DNA from 2 places in the Desulfitobacterium chlororespirans DSM 11544 genome. Region 2 is predicted to be linked to the other one. Evidence: riboswitches for the same ligand, from Rfam matches in the RefSeq annotation. Region 2 holds a riboswitch; the other holds the start of a gene.
The links. A riboswitch is a leader RNA that binds a small molecule or an ion and turns the genes downstream of it on or off. The one in region 2 is predicted to bind thiamine pyrophosphate.
Positions count from the first base shown of each region.

Region 1: it holds a riboswitch for thiamine pyrophosphate, as region 2 does, so the genes downstream of both, BUA14_RS26465 (thiamine-binding protein) here and thiC (phosphomethylpyrimidine synthase ThiC) in region 2, are expected to answer to the same signal.

Region 1 covers NZ_FRDN01000025.1:6,055-12,772, reverse strand. Annotated here, with positions in the region: gene BUA14_RS26480 (undecaprenyl-diphosphate phosphatase) at 1-718, shown strand, start outside; gene BUA14_RS26475 (LemA family protein) at 800-1,357, shown strand; gene BUA14_RS26470 (TPM domain-containing protein) at 1,392-2,183, shown strand; TPP riboswitch at 2,247-2,353, shown strand; gene BUA14_RS26465 (thiamine-binding protein) at 2,463-2,759, shown strand; gene BUA14_RS26460 (ABC transporter permease) at 2,728-3,510, shown strand; gene BUA14_RS26455 (ABC transporter substrate-binding protein) at 3,544-4,563, shown strand; gene BUA14_RS26450 (ABC transporter ATP-binding protein) at 4,544-5,308, shown strand; gene BUA14_RS26445 (Crp/Fnr family transcriptional regulator) at 5,437-6,096, shown strand; gene BUA14_RS26440 (4Fe-4S dicluster domain-containing protein) at 6,292-6,718, shown strand, end outside.
Region 2 covers NZ_FRDN01000013.1:83,507-90,224, forward strand. Annotated here, with positions in the region: gene BUA14_RS19800 (MtnX-like HAD-IB family phosphatase) at 1-11, opposite strand, end outside; gene thiE (thiamine phosphate synthase) at 1-622, opposite strand, end outside; gene thiM (hydroxyethylthiazole kinase) at 613-1,416, opposite strand; gene thiC (phosphomethylpyrimidine synthase ThiC) at 1,537-2,835, opposite strand; TPP riboswitch at 2,926-3,038, opposite strand; gene BUA14_RS19820 (3-deoxy-7-phosphoheptulonate synthase) at 3,106-4,134, opposite strand; gene BUA14_RS19825 (MFS transporter) at 4,439-5,725, opposite strand; gene rimI (ribosomal protein S18-alanine N-acetyltransferase) at 5,792-6,718, opposite strand, start outside.

The DNA.
Region 1 (6,718 bases), on a different contig from region 2:
CATGTCCGCGGCCTTTATGGAAATGTTTTTCGTGGTCATTCAGTTGGGAGCTATTTTGGCTGTTGTGCTATTGTATTGGAAGAAGCTCAATCCCTTTACATTCGATAGAGGGGTTTCCGTCAAGCAGGAAACCATAGAAATGTGGCTCAAAATCATTGTGTCCTGTATTCCGGCCGGTGTTATCGGTCTATTGTGGGACGACGTGTTTAACGCTCTTTTTTATAACTATCAAACCGTTGCCGTTATGCTGATTATATTTGGAATTCTCTTTATTGTTATTGAGAATTATAATAAGGGGAAAAGGCCTCGGGTCAATCACTTATCACAAATTACTTACACCACAGCGTTCATGATCGGAATATTTCAATTGATTGCCGCCATATTCCCGGGAACTTCCCGTTCTGGTGCTACTATTGTAGGAGGACTTTTGCTGGGAGTATCTCGAACCGTAGCGGCTGAATTTACGTTTTTTCTCGCTATCCCCGTTATGTTTGGGGCCAGTGCACTTAAACTTTTGAAGTTTGGTTTCAACTTTACAGGTCCGGAGTTGATGATTCTATTAATAGGAATGGTAGTGGCCTTTATAGTATCCGTAATCTCCATTAAGTTTCTAATGGGATATATCAAAAAGAATGACTTTAAGATCTTTGGCTGGTACCGCATCATCTTAGGTGTGATTGTGCTTCTGTATTTTTCAGCCAGGACTATTATAGGTTAGGTTTGATCTGAAAAGCTGAATCAACTTAAGAAATGGTATAACAATAGAGAGTAAGAAAGAAATATGAATGGAGGAAGCGTTATGAAAAAGTGGCTGATTCCCGTGGGGATAATTATCATTCTGGCTATGATCCTGGGGTCTGGTTATAATAACTTAGTGACTCTTTCGGAGACTGTGGACAGCAGCTGGAGTCAGGTAGAGAACCAGCTTCAGCGCCGAGCAGATCTCATTCCGAATCTGGTCAATACCGTCAAAGGATATGCTGAACATGAAAGTGAAGTGTTTACGGATGTAGCTGACGCCAGATCCCGACTGATCGGGGCAGGCAGTGTGGGAGAGGCTGCTGAGGCGGACGCGGCGCTAAGCAGTGCTTTGAGCCGATTACTGGCTATTTCTGAAAGTTATCCTCAGTTAAAAGCTGATGCTAATTTCCGGGCGTTGCAGGATGAATTGGCAGGAACGGAAAACCGCATTGCTACAGCACGCATGGACTATAATAATGAGGTACAATCCTATAATACGAAGATAAAACGTTTCCCGGCCACGCTTTATGCGGGTATTCTTGGTTTTGATGAGCGAGAGTATTTTAAGGCTGATGCGGGTGCTCATGAAGCTCCCACCGTGGATTTTTCCAAGTAACGGCTTGTCCAGATGGCACTATCAAATAGGTTAAATGAAGGGAATGAAGCCTATGAAGAGGAAACTCCGGCTTGCCGGATTGATACTGTTCTTCCTTACTTTAGCTTTTCCTTTGCAGGCGGCTACCCCTTCGATCCCGCAGCCTACCCGTGACTTTTTCGTGCTGGATGAAGCCGATGTTCTTGACTCAAGCACCGAGAGGATTATTATCCAAAGCTCGGCGGACTTGGAGAGAAAGACCAAAGCCCAGATTGTAGTGGTTACAGTCAACGATCTGAAAGGATATGGATCGGAAGAATATGCTCTAGCCATCTTGAGAGAATGGGGGATCGGTGATGAAAAGCTAAACAACGGGTTACTGATCTTAGTATCCCCTACGGAGGGGGAGGCCAGGATAGAGGTGGGTTATGGCTTAGAAGGGGCTCTTCCCGATGCTAAAACCGGCCGAATTCAAGATGAATATATGATTCCCTATTTTCAAGAAGGGGATTATAACCAAGGCATCTTAAATGGCTATCGAGCCTTTGTTCAGGAAGTTGCTAAAGAGTATCAAGTTGTGATGGATATTGACTCTCCGAAGGCTTTGTACACTTCGTCTGATTATGGAGATGGAACCAATACCTTTGCTTCCCTGCCTCTTGGGGTTAAAATCCTAGCCTTTTTCGGCATCGTCTTCCTATTTTATATTGACCACCGTTACTTTAACGGCTTTATCTTCGGCATGATTATTGGCATGCTCATGAGAGGTGGCCGCGGTGGCGGAGGCGGAGGCTTCGGAGGCGGTGGGGGTTCCGGCGGTGGCGGAGGCAGCACACGACGTTGGTAATAACTCATTGTGAGCTTTGGCCTTCTTGACACCTTAAGATTAAGGTGCTATGATGCAAAAAAGAGAATAGTATTGGGGAGCTGGAAAACGGCTGAGAGGGAAACGATTGTTTCCGACCCATTGACCTGATCTAGGTAATGCTAGCGGAGGGACTTAGGATACATGAGCTTCTGGCTACATGTCCTGAATTGTTTTGGAAAACCTTCTGATTGCAGAAGGTTTTTTATTATGCATTACCCTCCTCAAGTGTAAATGAAGATGAAAGAAGGAGAAAAGGAAATGATTAATGCAAGTGTAGCTATTCAAGTATTACCGGCTGTGGAAGGACAAGAAGTGATCCGTGTGGTGGACAAAGTCATTGAATATTTAAAATCCTCAGGGCTTAATGTCTACGTAGGTCCTTTTGAAACGACCGTCGAAGGGGAATACGACCAACTTATGGAAATGGTCAAACGCTGCCAGCTGATCTGCATTGAAGAAGGGGCACCCAGTGTCATGTCCTATGTAAAAATTAGCTATAAGCCGGAAGGCGGGATTTGGACCATTGATGAAAAGGTTACAAAGCATCACCAATAAGCTTTACCCAACGGCGGTACTTCTGCTCTTGCTTATCTTCTGGTATCTGGCTACTCTTCTTGAAATGGTGCCAAAATTCATGCTCCCATCCCCTGGAGATGTGATTCGGGCTTTAGCAGGTTCTTTTCCTGAGCTTATGAAGCACGCCCAGATCACCTTGACGGAGGCTTTCATAGGATTAATCCTCAGTATTCTTTTGGCTTTTTGGATTGCGCTTTTGATGGATCGTTTCGATGCTCTTTATAAAGCCTTCCATCCTATCCTGGTAATTACTCAGACTATTCCTACGGTAGCCATAGCCCCTTTGTTAGTGTTATGGCTGGGCTATGATATGGCACCAAAGATTACGCTTGTCGTGCTGACCTGTTTTTTTCCTATGACCATTGCTCTTTTAGGCGGATTTAAATCGTCGGATCAAGACGCTATGAATCTCATGCGAGCTATGGGGGCTAAAAAGTGGCAGATCTACCGGTATATTAAGCTGCCTAATGCTCTGCCCGGCTTTTTCTCAGGTTTACGCATCTCGGTGTCCTATTCTATTGTCGGCGCAGTTATCGCTGAATGGCTGGGAGGAAACAGTGGTCTTGGCGTGTATATGACCCGGGTCAGAAAATCCTATTCTTTTGATAAAATGTTCGCGGTGATTTTTTTGATCATCATATTGAGCTTAGTGCTTATGAAATGTGTGGAGCTTTTGGAACGAAAAGCTATGCCCTGGGCACAGACCGGGGAACAGCAAAATGAAGGCTGAGGGCCGAATAGTGTTTAAGGAGAATGTTGAGATATGAAAAAGCGATGCATAGCAATTCTTATGAGTGTTTTTGTGGTTTTAGGATTAGTGGGGTGTGGTGTTCAGAATAATACGATCAACACTGGGAATGAAAAGCAAGGTGCACAAGAAAATAAAAAAATCACCTTTGTCCTGGACTGGACACCAAATACCAATCACACCGGTGTCTATGTGGCTAAAGAATTAGGCTATTTCCAAGAATCAGGTTTAGAGGTGGATATTGTGCAGCCACCTGAAGGAGGGGCACTGCCATTGGTAGCAGCCGGGAGAGCTGAATTTTGTGTAACCTTCCAGGAAGAACTTGCAGCTGCTCTTACCTCAGACAGTCCCCTGGATATGGTAGCTGTAGGGACTGTTTTGCAGCACAATACTTCGGGAATTATCTCCTTGAAGGAAGATAACATTACCAGACCGAAGGATATGGAGAACAAGGTCTATGCCACATGGGATTCTCCTGTGGAAAAAGCGATTATTAAACAAGTCATCGAGAAAGACGGCGGTAAATATGAGGCTATCAAAATGATTCCTAATACAGTAACTGATGTGATCTCGGCTCTGAAAACCGATGTGGATGCTATTTGGGTGTATTATGGATGGGATGGCGTGGCAACAGAGGTGAAAGGCCTGGATACCAATTATTTTGCGTTCAAAGATATTGACCCTGTCTTAGACTTTTATACCCCGATCATAGCTGCCAGTCCCCAGTATTTAGAAAAGAACCAGGACACAGCTAAAGCATTTTTAGCTGCTGTAGCAAAAGGGTATGAATACGCTATAGCACACCCCGAAGAAGCCGCTGAAATTCTGGTCAAACATGCCCCGGAATTGGACCAGGAGCTTATAACGGCCAGCCAAAAGTATTTAGCCAAGGAGTATAAGGCTGAAGCAGAGCGGTGGGGCTTCATCGATCAGGCCCGTTGGGATAATTTTTATGCTTGGATGGCAGATAATCAATTGATCTCTAAAAAGATTGAGCCAGGACAAGGTTTTACTAATGCCTACTTACCGCAGTAAGATGGATAAGATAAAGCTTGAGACGCAAAATATCTCAAAGGGTTTTGCGGGAGAATTAACGATTAAAGACATCAATATCAGGCTCGGCGAAAAGGAGCTGGTAAGCCTCCTGGGAGTAAGCGGTATCGGCAAAAGCACTCTTTTTAATGTTATCGCCGGTGTCCTTACCCCTGATTCAGGACGAGTGCTTCTCAACGCTCAGGATATTACGGGTCAGGCCGGTAAAGTAAGCTATATGCAGCAAAAGGATCTGATGCAGCCTCATTTGACTGTGTTGGACAATGTCGCCCTCCCTCTTTTCATTCGGGGAGTAAAGAAGAGCCAAGCCCGTGAAGAGGCCTTCAGCCATTTCAAGGAGTTCGGGTTGGAAGGGGCCGAGAAGAAGTACCCTGCCCAGCTTTCCGGAGGGATGCGGCAAAGAGCAGCCTTGCTCAGAACCTATATGTTCTCTCGAGATGTGGCGCTCTTTGACGAACCTTTTTCCGCCCTGGATGCCATTACTAAGAGCTCCATGCATCGCTGGTATTTGGATCTCATGGGCCGAATCGATATGTCGGCTTTATTTATCACCCATGATATCGACGAAGCCATCCTGCTTTCCGACCGGGTGTACATTATGACCGGGCCCCCAGGAAGAATCGCCCATGAGATTATTATTGATACCCCGCGGCCCCGGGGAGAAGAATTCCGGATATCTGATGCTTTTATGGGGTACAAGAGACAAATCATTAAGTTATTAAGCTAATAGGATTTATTACCCAAGCTCTATGAAAAGTAGAACTTGGGTGTTTTATTTAAAGGACTTTTTAAAATTTTCTAGAAATCTTGTATGAAATCATGTCTTTGGTACACCTGTAGAAGGGATGTGGAGCAATGTCCAACCCTAAAACAATACCAGATCTTGATCGATTTGCTTTTTTTCACGGATTACCTCCTGCTTTTCTCCAGATCTGGAAAAGAAATTTTAATAGGATGAGCTTCACAAAGAGGCAAAGATTAGTTTTCCCCTCTTCCTGTTCAGATGTAATTTTCTTTGTTCTTTCTGGCAAGGTGAAAATTGCCTATACATCAGAGGATGGTAAGGAATTCGCTATTGCGATTCTTTCGGCAGGGGAGGTTTATAGCGAACATTCCTTAGCGTTGGCAACAGCCATCGAAAAAACAGAAGTTCTATATGTCAGTATGGCTGACTTTAAAGCTATGATGGATGAATGTCCGGAACTCGCCCGGCATTTGGTCCGCCTTCTGGGTAAAATTCTTCGCCTAACCAATGATTTGATTGTTGATTTAGCTTTTCGTGAGACCTCCTCCCGTCTGGCGCGTGTTTTTCGGCGTACCATGCAGGGTAAGAATGATAACGCTATTTACCTTACCCATGAGGAACTGGCATCTCTTAGCGGAAGTACACGCCAGACGATCAATGAAATCTTACGCCATTGGGAGCAGCAGGGGATCGTGGCTTTGCACCGGGGATATGTGGTGCTATTGCTGCCCGAGCGACTATGGGAGAAGATCAGTCATGAATATTCATAATGGAGGGGCTTAAAAGGGTACTGTTTTCAGTACCTTTTTCATTTGCATTCGCTTCGCTGCTTTGCCGCAAGCGATATAAAGAAAATATTCATATGTTTTAATTTATGTCGCCAAGCTGACGGTAATTATCTGAATATTATAATAGTATAGAGTTGTCAGAGTTAGCTTGTGTATTTTTGGGTAAGGAGGGATAACGTGAAACAATTACTGGTACGCACAGAGCATTGTGTGGGTTGTAAAAGCTGTGAATTGGCCTGTGCTGTGGCTCATTCCCAATCCAAGCAATTGTTTGCAGCAATCTTTGAGCCTGAACGCCCACAAAAAAGAGTCTTTGTGGAGACGGATGGGGAAGTGATTATGCCCCTGCAATGCCGGCAATGTTCAGACACACCTTGTGTTTATGCATGTATGGCTGGGGCCATGAGGATTGATTCTACGACCGGTTTGGTGCAGGTTAAGACGGAAAAATGTGTCGGTTGTTGGATGTGTGTTATGGTCTGTCCTTTCGGGGTTATTACAGAAGGGCCTGATCATCAGGTTGTAAAATGCGATCGTTGTCGGGAGTTAGCTTATGAACCGGCTTGTGTCCCGGCATGTCCGACTAAGGCCCTGCAATTTGTGG
Region 2 (6,718 bases):
AATTCCGCCATAAATCGATCAACCCCTTGGCGGCAGCGCAAGGATCTTCTTGGCTTAGAATGGCTGATATCACCGAAACTCCGTCAATCCCCGTCTCTTTCACCGCACTGAGGTTTGTTGCTCCGATGCCACCGATGCCAACAACGGGAAGACTAACGCCGGCTTTGATTTCCTTAAGCTTTGCTAAGCCGATGGCTTCTGAAGCATCCTTTTTGCTCCCCGTAGGAAATACCGGACCGGCTCCCAGATAATCCGCTCCCATCCTCTCCCCCTGAAGCGCTTCTTCCAGACTGGAAACAGAATAACCAAGGATTTTATCAGGGCCGAGTATATTCCGGACTTTGACGAGGGGCAGATCCTGTTGGCCCACATGCACCCCGTCGGCATCCAGGGCCAAGGCCAGGTCCACCCGATCATTGATGATCAGAGGTACTCTGAATTCCGCCGTCAGCTCTTTTATTTTTACCCCAATTTCATAAAACTCCCGGGAATTCGTCTCTTTCTCCCGCAATTGGAGCAACGTCACTCCACCCTCCAGAGCTTTTTTTATGGATAATAAAAAATCTTTCGATCCGACCAGAATTCGATCCGTGACCAGGTAAAGGCTATAATCTACAGCCATTGCACCCGCCCCCTTTTCTCGATCAGTGCATCATCCACCAGGCTGATCTGGTCGATGAGGTGAGCCCGGAATGTTCCCGGCAATTCCCCGCCGGATGTCTCCTGAGCTAATTCTCCCGCCAGAGACATGGTCAGCAAAGCGGCAACCGTTGCTCCGAACGCGTCTTCATAAGCTCCGCAGAAACCGGCCACCAAGGCCCCGGCCATGCAGCCGGCCCCCGTGATCCGGGTCAGCATCTCTGTCCCATTTTCGATTAAGCAGGCTCTTTGTCCATCGGCAACGATATCCACTTTCCCTGTGGCCGCCACGACGCAGCCATAAGCTCTGGCCAGACTTTGACAAGCTTCCAGGCCATCATTCCCTTCATCCAGGGAATCCACCCCTCTGACTCTGGCTGCCAATCCGGCCAAAGCCTTGATCTCACCCAAATTCCCTTTGATTACCGTAAAGCGGCCAAAATGACGCAGCCTTTCGATCGTTGCTTTTTTACGGGGAATGGCTCCACAGGCCACCGGATCAAGGATAACCGGAATCCCTTTTAACGTTGCTCCCCGGATAGCCAGATAAACCGCCATTTCCTGTTCTTTGGTTAAGGTTCCTAAGTTAAGGTATAGGGATCCGGCAAGCTGACTAAACTCGAATACTTCATCCGCTGCTTCGCACATAGCCGGTGATGCTCCCACCGCCAGCAAACTATTGGCGCAGTCGTTGACCGTAACCACATTGGTAATGGCATGGACCAGGGGGGTTTTTTGTTTGAGGGCTTGAAGAGCTTCTGTTAATTTTTCTTTCATGATCCTATCCCTTCTTTTCCTTTAAAATTTTATCATTTAATTCCCGTAAAATTAATTCCCGTTAAATTGATTTCCTAAGTTTGAGAGCTTTTTGTCTTACCTAAGTAAGATCAGCGTTTTTTAGCAGCCTTTAAAAGGTGTCCCCATATAGTCGCTGATTAATTGATAGGCGCAGAATTTTCCGCACATGGTGCAGCGCTCCTGGCTGTCTTCATTTTTGGCTTTTCGCATTCGCCCCGCTTTTTCCGGATCAATGGACAGCTCGATTTGTTTTGGCCAATCCAAGGCTTTGCGGGCTTTGGCCATTTCCAGATCCCATTCCCAGGCTCCTTTAATGCCTTTAACCAGATCGGCTGCATGAGCTGCGATGCGGGCAGCGATCACCCCTTCTTTGACATCCTCCTCCGTAGGCAAACCAAGATGCTCCGCAGGGGTGACATAGCAGAGGAAGTCCGCACCGCTGGAAGCTGCGATAGCTCCGCCAATCGCTGATGTAATATGATCATATCCCGGAGCCACATCGGTGACCAAAGGGCCTAAGACATAGAAAGGAGCATTATGACAGAGGGTTTTTGCCAACTGCATATTCGTTTCAATCTGATGGAGAGGAACATGTCCGGGGCCTTCGACCATAACCTGCACCCCTGCTTCCTGAGCCCGTTTGACCAAGCTTCCCAGAGTGATCAGTTCTTTAATTTGGGGGCCGTCTGTGGCATCGGCTAAGCAACCTGGCCGGAGGCCATCTCCCAGACTCAGAGTAACATCATAGTGCAAAGCGATGTTTAACAGGCGGTCGTACTGCTCGAAAAGGGGGTTTTGTCGCTGATGATGCAGCATCCAGGCGGTAATAAAGGACCCTCCCCGGGAGACGATATCCATCACCCGTCCCTGTTCCCGGAGTTCCTGAATGACCTCTAAGGTTACGCCACAGTGAACCGTGATAAAATCAGCTCCGTCCCGGCAGTGTTTTTCGATCCCGGCAAATATTTCATCATCCGTCATTTCCACTAAGCCCCGGCCGGCCTTGTGAGTATCCACCATGACCTGGTATAAAGGCACCGTTCCCACCATGACCGGACTATCCTGGATAATCCTGCTTCTGATCTCATCAATATCTCCGCCTGTACTTAAATCCATGATGGAATGGACACCGGCCGCCACAGCAATCTCCAGTTTGCTCAGCTCAGGGGCTAGCTCCGGATAGGCATCGGAGGTTCCGATGTTGGCGTTCACTTTCGTAGACAGACCCTTGCCGACTGCCATGGGACGAAGTCCCTGATGGTTGATGTTGCAGGGTAAAACCGCTTCCCCTATGGCGATTTTCTGCCTCAGTTCCTCCCCGGTAATTCCCTCGAATTCAGCTGCTTGGACCATTTCTGGAGTAATGATTCCTTTTCTTGCTTCTTGCAGTTGAGTCAATGAAACCACACCTTCCTTAATATAAATAAAGATATAAAAAAAGGCGGATATAAAAAATACAGACCGGGTAGGTCTGTATTCTAATAAACATATCGTTATTATCCACCTTCCCTACGCTGGCATTACCCAGATCAGGTTAAGGGTCAAAGGATTCTTGGGTCCTTTATCTCAGCCGACCTTATTCGGCCCCCCTAGTGATTATGCAGTTACAATTATTGGCACCTAAAGTATATCACATGTTATACGGAATTAAAAGAGAACCGGCTGATTTTAGACATTTTCAGCTATAGAGTAAATCAACTTCTCCGTGCTCTCCCAGCCTAAGCAAGCATCCGTAATGGATTTTCCATAGATGTTTTCCCCGATGCCCTGCCTTCCTTCCTCCAGATAGCTCTCGATCATCAGCCCTTTGATCATCTTCTTCAGCAGGGAATCATACCTACGGCTGTACAGCACCTCGCCGGAAATACGGGGCTGCTCATAAAAGCACTTCATGGAGTTGGCATGATTCACATCCACGATAATGGCCGGATTAACCAATTCCAGTCTTTCATATTCCCGAGCGGTCCGAATCAGGTCTTCAAAATGATAATTGGGGATATTTTCACCATTGGCATTCACAGCCCCTCTTAACACGGCGTGAGCATAAGGGTTCCCAGTGGTTTCAACTTCCCAGCCATTGTAGATGAAAGAATGATTGCTGTGTGCTGCAATCAATGAATTAAACATCACGGTCATATCGCCGCTGGTGGGGTTTTTCATGCCCACCGGAAGTTCAATACCGCTGACGGTGAGACGATGCTGCTGGTTTTCCACGGAACGGGCACCGATGGCCACATAGCCCAGGACATCGGCAAGATAGCTGTAGTTCTCGGGATAGAGCATCTCGTCAGCAGCCGGCATCCCAAATTCCGATATGGCGCGGATATGCAGGCGGCGAATGGCTTTAATCCCCTCGCACATATCCGGGGCCTTTTCCGGGTCCGGCTGATGAACCATCCCTTTATACCCTTCCCCTGTGGTCCGGGGTTTGTTGGTATAGATCCGGGGCACGATGAGGAGGGTATCCTTGACCTTTTCCTGGACTTTGGCCAATCGTTCAATATACTCACAAACGGGATCTTCATGATCGGCGGAGCAAGGACCGACAATCAATAAGAACCGTTGATCTTCATTGGTCAGGATCTTCTTCATCTCGTCCACCCGTTTGTCCCGGAGCTCAGCCACTTCTTTGCTTAAAGGCAAATGGGCAATAATTTCTTCCGCCGGCGGTAATTTCTTGATAAAATTCATACTCATAGATCAACACCTCTACTCTTCTCCATATATGGCAAACTGATATAGTTACAAGTATAAATCTACCCTATAAAAATCGCAAGAAAAAATCCACTTATATATAACAATTCTTTTGGGTTTATTGTTATAACTTTTTAAGCAACCGACAAAAGGTTGAGCAGTCATAAAAATCTGACGGGCATAACATCACCCGCCAGATCGCTGCTTTCTGCAGTCCCTTTATCCTGACTTAATTGAATCAATATAAATCTCCTTGGCTGACAATTAAAAGCCGGTCCTACACTACATGAATTCTTCATCCCTATATTTATTCTTTTCCTCCAAAATCTTTCCGGTAAAGAACAATGGAACAAATGACGCCTAAACAGATCATGATCACCTGAAGCCAAAGGGTTACTTGAAATGCATATACGGGATATGGTTTTATCCCATCAGAAACGGCATTGATGATAATTCCCCAAATCTGTTGAAAAAGTCCTGCTCCAAAAATCCAGGCAAAGCTGTTCACGATTCCCATCGCAGTCCCTAAACGGGATGTGGGCATGACTTCACGAATATAAATAAATGTGGTGGAGATAACCAGCATCTGCAATGACCCCATTAAGAAATTAAAAAAGCTTAACTCTGTAATGCTTATGGTTGCCGGTTGCAAAGCAATCCATAGCCAGTTAAACAAAAACAAAATACAACCCAATACCATGGTTTTCTTGGAGCCAATCTTTCTGACCACTGCACCGCTTAGGATACATCCTGCAAAGAGCCCCCATGCATACCAGGACAGAATATCCCCACTGATCTCCTTGGATAATGTCAGGGCGTCGGTCAGATAGATGCCTTCCCACATGGAGCCGAAAGTCTGGGAACTGGAGTTCACACCGAGAGATAGTAAACCGATTAACCATAAGACAGGCATTTTGAGTACGGCAGTAAAGGGAACCTTTTCTTGCCCGGATTCTTCACTTATGGCGGCAACCACTGCAGTTTCCCCATGGAGTTCATCCGGTGTAAGCAACCCTCTTTCCGCCGGCTGATCTCTCAATAAGATATACGTTACCACTGCCAATATCAAGGAAAAAACTGCTATGCCGAATAAAGCTGTTCTCCAGCCCGTAAAACTCATTAATGTGCGTAGCGGCGCTGTGCCCAGGACGCTGCCCAAAGAACCCAGTCCCATAAATATTCCCCAAAGCATTGGATATTGGCGGGTCGTAAACCAAGCAGAGATTATTTTTGCCCCACCGATCAAAAAACCAGATACGGCCACGGCCAGAAGGATTCTACCGATAATTAATACTGTAAAATTTTCAGCAAGGCTGAAGACCAGTGAGCCAATGGCCGCTATGATAAGAATTGCCGTCAGTCCCCGGCGGGCGCCTAAACTATCCAGCATAGTGCCTACCGGCGCTTGCGCAAAGGCATAGATCCAGGTAAAGGCCATACCCATGAAGCCGAAGGCAACCGCACCCAAGGATAGGTCTGCCATTAAATCGGGTCCCATAATAGCCGGCGTAATCCGATGGAACAAGGTAAGCATATAGCATAAAACGCAAATGACATACATGGGCCATTGTAAAATTTTCAATTTGTGAAGCATAGAACTTCTCTTGGAATTGTCCATTAAATTCCCTCACTTTCTAAACGGTACGGATAGTGACCTTCACTACGGACAATTAAGCTCCAAAGTCATTACCATAGCATCTTCAGGCGGATCGGTGTAATAATTTTGCTTGGTATCTCCAGGCAAGAACCCTATCTTCTTATAGAAGCTGCAGGCAATTGTATTTGAGGTGCGGATTTCCAAATTTAAGCGTATCACCCCACGGGGTTTCATCCACTCCAGCACTTGCCTGATAAGATATGAGCCATGCCCTTTGGCCCGGAAGTCAGGATGTATGGCTAATCTTGTTATATATCCTTCATCAAAAATCAGCCATACACCCAGATAACCCAGAAGTATGTCATAGGAATACAGGCAAAAGTAGTAAGCATCTTCGTTATGCCTAAGTTCTGTGACAAAGGCTAAGGGCGACCATGGCGAGGGAAAGGATCTTAGTTCGATTTTCATCACATCTTTGAGATCCTCTTCACACATCAATTTAATGATTAAAGGACCATGGGCAGCTAATTTTCTTACCTTGTTTTTTTCCTGCATTTTATATAGTCGAAAAAATTCTTCATCGGGACCTGACTCCAGCCATTGATGCCAAACTGCTTGAACGCTGTATAGTCCGTAATGCCATTGATAATACTCCGGAAGACTCCTCTCCTTATTTTTTAAATACTCTGCAGCAGGCAGGGAATCCCCACTAACCAAAATTCGGTTGTCTTCCAACTCCACTTCTTTCCTTAACTCTTCAGTGGTCAGAATATGGGGCTCCTCCAAACACACCGGAATTTGCCGGCAGGAATCCCATTGATAGCTGACTTTAAACCACAGAGATTGAGCTGGATTTTGGATGACCGCCAGCCCCTTTTCACAATCCTGAGCCGCCCACCCTAACATATCCAAAGACAAAACACTGATCAAAGGGATTTTCAATTCAGCGGCCAGAAGATGCAGCTTTTCACACACTTCTGATTCCCCTAC